Regions from separate parts of the Kitasatospora sp. NPDC048545 genome, predicted to be linked through region 2. Evidence: riboswitches for the same ligand, from Rfam matches in the RefSeq annotation. Region 2 holds a riboswitch; the other holds the start of a gene.
The links. A riboswitch is a leader RNA that binds a small molecule or an ion and turns the genes downstream of it on or off. The one in region 2 is predicted to bind glycine.
Positions count from the first base shown of each region.

Region 1: another riboswitch for glycine. It lies ahead of gcvT (glycine cleavage system aminomethyltransferase GcvT); the one in region 2 lies ahead of gcvP (aminomethyl-transferring glycine dehydrogenase).

Region 1 covers NZ_JBEZIQ010000008.1:160,676-164,075, reverse strand. Annotated here, with positions in the region: gene AB0D10_RS10855 (enhanced serine sensitivity protein SseB C-terminal domain-containing protein) at 1-623, opposite strand, end outside; gene AB0D10_RS10850 (enhanced serine sensitivity protein SseB C-terminal domain-containing protein) at 740-1,540, opposite strand; glycine riboswitch at 1,825-1,929, shown strand; gene gcvT (glycine cleavage system aminomethyltransferase GcvT) at 2,160-3,296, shown strand; gene gcvH (glycine cleavage system protein GcvH) at 3,399-3,400, shown strand, end outside.
Region 2 covers NZ_JBEZIQ010000020.1:13,724-17,123, forward strand. Annotated here, with positions in the region: gene AB0D10_RS20160 (PRC and DUF2382 domain-containing protein) at 188-1,351, opposite strand; glycine riboswitch at 1,503-1,606, shown strand; gene gcvP (aminomethyl-transferring glycine dehydrogenase) at 1,845-3,400, shown strand, end outside.

The DNA of each region.
Region 1 (3,400 bases), on a different contig from region 2:
GGCGAACTCTCGTACAGGTCCAGGCCGATCGCCAGGTAGGGCTCCCCCACCGCCGGCTGCACCCAGGCCCGGCGCAGCGCCCGGACCGCGCGCACCTCGGCGGCCTGCCGCTCCAGCAACGCGAAGAACTGCGGGGCGTTCAGCTGCGGCTCGCTCAGTTTCAGCGGCCCGGCGGGCAGCCGGTCCAGGCCCGCGGCGATCCGCCGCAGATCGGCCCAGGGCACGCCGACGCCGCCGCCGGGCGCGTGCGGGTTCAGCCACAGGCCCCAGCGGGTGCGGTACAGCGAGGCGGCGATCTCCGGGCCGGAGATGACCTCGTGGGCCCGCGCCCAGCCGGAGGCGGCCAGTTGCTCGGGCGAGGTGACGGCCGGCGCGTAACCGTGGCCGCTGATCTCCATGTTCCCGTACTGCGCGTCCGGGCTGCCCGGCGTGCCGTGCCAGAGCAGCATCCAGACCCGGCCGTCCGCCAGCGCGTGCAGCAGTCGCTCGTACGCGTCGTAGCGCTCCGGCGCGACCTCGCGCAGGGCGTGCTCCAACACGCCGGGATCCGCTCCCGGGCGCCCGGCCGGTGCCTGGTGGCTCCAGGGCCCCGGCACCCCGCCCGCTCCCGTTCCCGCACTCATGCGCCCACCTCGCCGCGCCTCTTTCCTCGAACCCGCCGGCCCGTCGGCCGTCTGCACGCACCCTATGGCGCGGCACCGGCCACCGCCACGGCGACGTGCCTGTGATACGAACCCGCTCACACCCGCGTGTAGAAAGGCAGTACCCGGGTGAGCAGCCACTCGACCACCGGGTCGTCGGCGAGGTCGAGCAGTACGAGGTGGACGCCGCCCGGCAGCGGCGCGGTTCCCAGCGCTCGGCCGAGCGCGTCGTTCACCGCGGCCGGGTCGGCCGGGGCCGCCGGATCCAACTGGACGCCCACGAACATCACGGTGGGCTCGCCCTCGATGCTGGCCAGCGCCCTGCGGGCGGTCAACACTCCGGGAAGGGCCGACAGTTCGGCCCGACAGGCGGCCAGGAAGTGCTCCGGGTCCTCGCCCGGCACCGGCTCGCGCAGCGCGACCCGGCCGCCGGTCGGCGCCGGATCCTCGGCGCCCTCCCAGCGGTCCTCGCGCGGACCGCGCCGCAGCTCGGCCACGCCCTCCGGCGGCACCGGGATGCCCACCGCCGCCTCCGGGTTCACCGCGATCCCCACGCCCAGCGGCAGTCCGCGGGCGAACTCCCAGACCGGCGCGATCGCGAAGGCCATCCCCGGCGCCTGCTGCAGGAACACCTCCTGCGAGGAGAACACCGGCACGTACGGTTCACCGGCCAGCTCGACGGTCGGCAGGTCCAGCGACTGCCCCTGCGGGTCCGCTCCCGCGGGCAGCGGCACCCACACCTGGCTGCGGGCCAGCACCTCGATCACCCGCGGCGTCGCGCCCGGATCACCCAGGGCCGCGGTCAGTACCTGCTCCAGCTCGTTGGCCGGCCACGTACCGCCCGCCGGCGCGCCCTCAGGACCGCCCCACCCCTGCTGCTGCTCCACCGGGTACCCCATGCGCCGCCGACTCCGCCCTCTGCCGGTCGGCCGCCCTCTGCTGCGCCGACGCGGAGCAGTCTAGGGCCCGTCTTCAAACCCCCGTCGTCCGCCCGGAGGGTTTGAAGACGGGCCCCGGGGCCCGGGGCAGCGGGGACGGGGGCACGTGTTCGGGCGGGTGCGGTCCGCCCGGGCGCGCGGCCGCCGTGTGACCGGGTCCCCCCTCCCTTCCTCGCCCGGGACGTGCCATGATGTGCGCGTCCGACGGCATGCGCCGCGGGCCCCACAACTCCATACCGGCCGCTCGAACCCGCGCGGGAGAGCCCGGAGTGCCGCAGCAGCGGTACGGCCGGCGCCGAAGGAGCAAGTCCTCCCCGGAATCTCTCAGGCCCCCCTACCGCACGGGTTAGGCACATCTGGAAAGCGGCGCACGGCCCTGTCGTACGCCCACCCACGGTGCAAGCCGCCATGCTGTCCCCCAAGCTGGAATCAGCTGCGGGCCGGCGTGCGGTGAAGCTCTCAGGTTCGACGACAGATGGGGAGACCCACGCCGCCGCATGCCCGCGCGCAGGGTCGGTCCCCGAGCGGGTCCGGTCCGGCGCGTGCACCCCTGAGTGCCCCGACCGAGGAGTTCCTGGCCATGTCGTCCCTCCGCCTGACCGCGCTCGACGCGCTGCACCGCGCCCTCGGCGCGACCATGACCGACTTCGCCGGCTGGGACATGCCGCTGCGCTACGGCAGCGAGCGCGAGGAGCACCTCGCCGTCCGCACCAAGGCCGGCCTGTTCGACCTCTCCCACATGGGCGAGATCACCGTCACCGGCCCCCAGGCCGGCGAGATGCTGGACCACGCGCTGGTCGGCTTCGTCTCCGCGCTGGGCGTGCTGCGCGCCCGCTACACCATGATCTGCGCCGAGGACGGCGGCATCCTGGACGACCTGATCGTCTACCGCCTGCGCGAGGACGCCTTCCTGGTCGTCGCCAACGCCTCCAACGCCCAGCTGGTCCTCGACGAGCTGATCGCCCGCGCCAAGGGCTTCGACGCCGTCGTCACCGACGACCGCGACACCTACGCGCTGATCGCCGTCCAGGGCCCGGAGGCCACCGCGATCCTGGCCGACACCACCGACGCCGACCTGCCCGGCCTCAAGTACTACGCGATCCTCCCGGCCCGGGTGGCCGGCCGCGACGTGCTGCTGGCCCGCACCGGCTACACCGGCGAGGACGGCTTCGAGATCTTCTGCCACCCGGTCGACGCCGAGGAGATCTGGCAGGCGCTGACCACCGCCGGCGAGGGCCGCGGCCTGGTCCCGTGCGGTCTGTCCTGCCGCGACACGCTGCGCCTGGAGGCGGGCATGCCGCTGTACGGGCACGAGCTGTCCACCGACCTCACCCCGTTCGACGCGGGCCTGGGCCGGGTCGTCCGCTTCGACAAGACCACCAACGAGGGCGCCTTCATCGGCCGCAAGGCGCTGGAGCAGGCCGCCGCCGCGGCCGAGGCGCTGCGTGCCGAGGGTGGGGCACCGCGGGTGCTGGTCGGCCTGGTCTCCGACGGCAAGCGCGTCCCGCGCGCCGAGTACACCGTGGTCTCCGCCGACGGTGCCCCGATCGGCCGGATCACCTCCGGTGCGCCGTCCCCGACGCTGGGGCAGCCGATCGCGATGGCCTACGTCGACGCGGCCCACGCCGCCCCCGGCACCACCGTCGCGGTGGACGTGCGCGGCAAGCACGAGCCGGTCCGGGTCGTGGCGCTGCCGTTCTACAAGCGCGCCCGCTGAGCGACCCCGCCGACCGTCCCCTTTCCCCGTACCCGCACGTCGAAGCTTTCCGCGCGGCGGCCCGCTTCGTCGTACCCGCTTCCCATCCTGGAGAATGACGCCAT
Region 2 (3,400 bases):
ACCATGCAGGGAAATACTTCAGAGTGTCAAATATCGAGCGGTTAAGCTTTGGCAAAGGGGAAGAGTCGGGGCTTCCGGGGGCCGCCTGCGGCGGGCTGCGGCTGCGGGGTGGGGGCGGGGCTTGAGGAGCCAGGGCATGGGGAAGGACCCCGACCGGGGGTGGTCGGGGCCCTTGTGGGGGTGGGGGTCAGACGAGGGGGCGCAGGGCCGAGGGGCGGGAGTTCCCCGGTGCCGGGGTGGTCGTCGACGGAGGTGGCGTGGTGGCGGCCGGAGGCGTGGTGTTGTCGTGGACTTCGACGTGTTCGCGACGGAGTTCGTCCCGGATCACCTCCTCGGCGGTGTAGCGCTCGACGACGAGGCGGACGCGCTCGATGGGGGCGAGGTACTTGCGGACCACCGGGCGTTCCCCGCGGAGAGTGACCTCCTCGACGGCCTCGGCGATCTCCTTCTCGGTGAGCGAGGCGCGCTCGGCCTCGCCGACCGGCATCCGCTCGACCCGGACGCGTTCGCGGACCACCGGGACGCGGCGCTCGATCTGTTCGCTCGTCACGTACTTGCGCAGCTTCGCGGTGCCCACCGTGTGCCATTCGGTGGTGATGTCCAGCCGCTCCTCGCGGCAGGTGATCTCCACCGGTTCGTTGCGGGAGGCGGCGCCCGCGCTGGACGCGGGGGCGGCGGACGTCGGGGCGGACATCGCTGCGGGCTGCGGCTTGGGCTCGACGGTGGGTGCGAGTGTCGCGGCCGCCGCGGGCGCGGCGGCGGGTGCGGGGGTGCTGACGGTGCGCACGCTGTCCTCCGTGGCGGTGCTGGTGCCGTTGGCAGCCCTGGCGGGCTCTGGGGAGCGGAGGGCGTGCGGCTTGGTGGCGGCCGCGGCGGCCGCGGCAGCCGGAACGGCCGTCGTGGTGCCGAAGTCGTGGTCGGGCTGAGCGGTCCGGCCGCTGTCCTCGCCGGCCGGGTGGTCGTCCGCCGGGGTATCGAGGCCGTAGTAGCGGTACAGCTGGAGCTCTTGGGCGGGGGACAGGTGCTGGCCCACGCCGAAGTCCGGGGACTCCTTGACCAGTGACTTGTCGTACGGCACCCGGAGCTCGTCGCCGGAGAACTCGCTCGTGGTGAGCGGGACGAAGGCGTCCCGGCCGAAGATGCCGGTCCGGACGGCGGCCCATTCGGGCTGGCCGGTGGCGTCGTCCAGGTACACCTCGTCGACCGTGCCGATCTTGTCTCCGTTTCGGTCGACCGCCTTGTGGCCGATGAGGTCCCGGGGGTCGATGTCGGTCTGCACGCTTTCCTCCAGTGCGCTGAGCCAGCGGAACTCCCGCAGGAAGGCGGCAGGAGCGCCCGTCCCGTCCGCCACTCCACACCAAATGCCATGAATCGGACGGGCGCGACCGGGGTGCGCCGGACGGGCTGCGGGCTGGGCCGTCCGGGGGACGCGCGTAGACCCGGGGTGACGGGAAGCACCCGTGATCGGATGGCCTCCCGCTGGTACCCTGGGCGGCGACCGCAGAGCCCGCTCGGGAGAGTCTCCGACCGCGAAAACCGCTGGTCGGGGCGCCGAAGGAGCAACTCCTCCCCGGAATCTCTCAGGCATCCGTACCGTGTGGGGTAGGTCACTCTGGAAAGCAGGGCAGGAGCGTCGGCACGGAAGCCGGCGATCACCACCCTCACCGACGGTGCAAGCCGACGGCGTGCCGCAGCGCGCCGTGCGGGCGAAGCTCTCAGGTCCCGATGACAGAGGGGGAGGCCTGACGGGTCCGCCCGCCGTGGCTCATTCGCTGTTCCGCAGCGAGGAAGGCCGGTAGGCGCGCGTACCCCCGCCGGTCCGTGACCAGGAGGCCTCGACCACCATGAACGCCCAGCCGAACGCGGGACGCCCCACCGGCGCCTCGACCCTCACCGAGCTTGAGCTGGCCAGCCCCTTCGAGAACCGCCACATCGGCCCCGACGCCGCCGCGCAGGAGAAGATGCTGGCGTCCGTCGGCTACGGCTCGCTGGACGAGCTCGCCGCCACGGCCGTGCCCGAGGCGATCCGCTCCATCACCGGCCTGGACCTGCCCGCGGGCCGGACCGAGGCCCAGGTCCTCGCCGAGCTGCGCGAGCTGGCCGGCCGCAACCAGGTCCTCCAGCCGATGATCGGCCTGGGCTACTACGGCACCTTCACGCCGCCGGTGATCCTGCGCAACGTCATGGAGAACCCGGCCTGGTACACGGCCTACACCCCGTACCAGCCGGAGATCTCGCAGGGCCGCCTGGAGGCGCTGCTCAACTTCCAGACCCTGGTCTCCGACCTGACCGGCCTGCCGACCTCCGGGTCGTCGCTGCTGGACGAGGGCACGGCGGCCGCCGAGGCGATGGCCCTGGCCCGCCGCGTCACCAAGGTCAAGGGCGGTGTCTTCCTGGTCGACGCCGAGACCCTGCCGCAGACCACCGCGGTGATCCAGACCCGTGCGGAGCCGACCGGTGTCGAGGTCGTCGTCGCCGACCTGTCCGACGGCATCCCGGCCGAGATCGCCGAGCGCGGCGTCTTCGGCGTTCTGCTGCAGTACCCGGGTGCCACCGGTGTCGTCCGCGACCTCACCTCGGTGATCGAGCAGGCGCACGGCCTGGGCGCGATCGTCGCGGTCGCCGCCGACCTGCTGGCGCTGACCCTGCTCAAGTCCCCGGGCTCGCTGGGCGCCGACATCGCCTGCGGCACCTCGCAGCGCTTCGGCGTGCCGATGGGCTTCGGCGGCCCGCACGCCGGCTACCTGTCGGTGCGCGCCGAGTACGCCCGCTCGCTGCCCGGCCGCCTGGTCGGCGTCTCCGTCGACTCCGACGGCAACCGGGCCTACCGCCTGGCGCTGCAGACCCGCGAGCAGCACATCCGCCGTGAGAAGGCCACCAGCAACATCTGCACCGCCCAGGTGCTGCTCGCCGTGATGGCCTCGATGTACGCCGTCTACCACGGCCCGGACGGCCTGGCCGACATCGCCCGCCGCACCCACCGCTACGCCGCCGCCCTCGCCGAGGGCCTGCGGGCCGGCGGCGTCGAGCTGCTGCACGGCGAGTTCTTCGACACCGTCACCGCGGTCGTCCCGGGCCGCGCCGCCGAGATCGCCGCCGCCGCCCGCGCCAACGGCATCAACGTCCACCAGGACGGCGAGGACCGGATCTCCGTCTCCACCGACGAGACCACCACCCGCGAGCACCTGGCCGGCGTCTGGGCCGCGTTCGGCGTCGACGCGGTCGAGGTCGCCGAGGCCGCCGACGCGCTGCCGGGTGCGCTGCTGCGCGAGGACGAGTACCTGACCCACCCGGTCTTCCACAGCCACCGCTCGGAGACCGCCATGCTGCGCTACCTGCGCCGCCTGTCGGACCGGGACTACGCGCTGGACCGGGGCATGATCCCGCTGGGCTCCTGCAC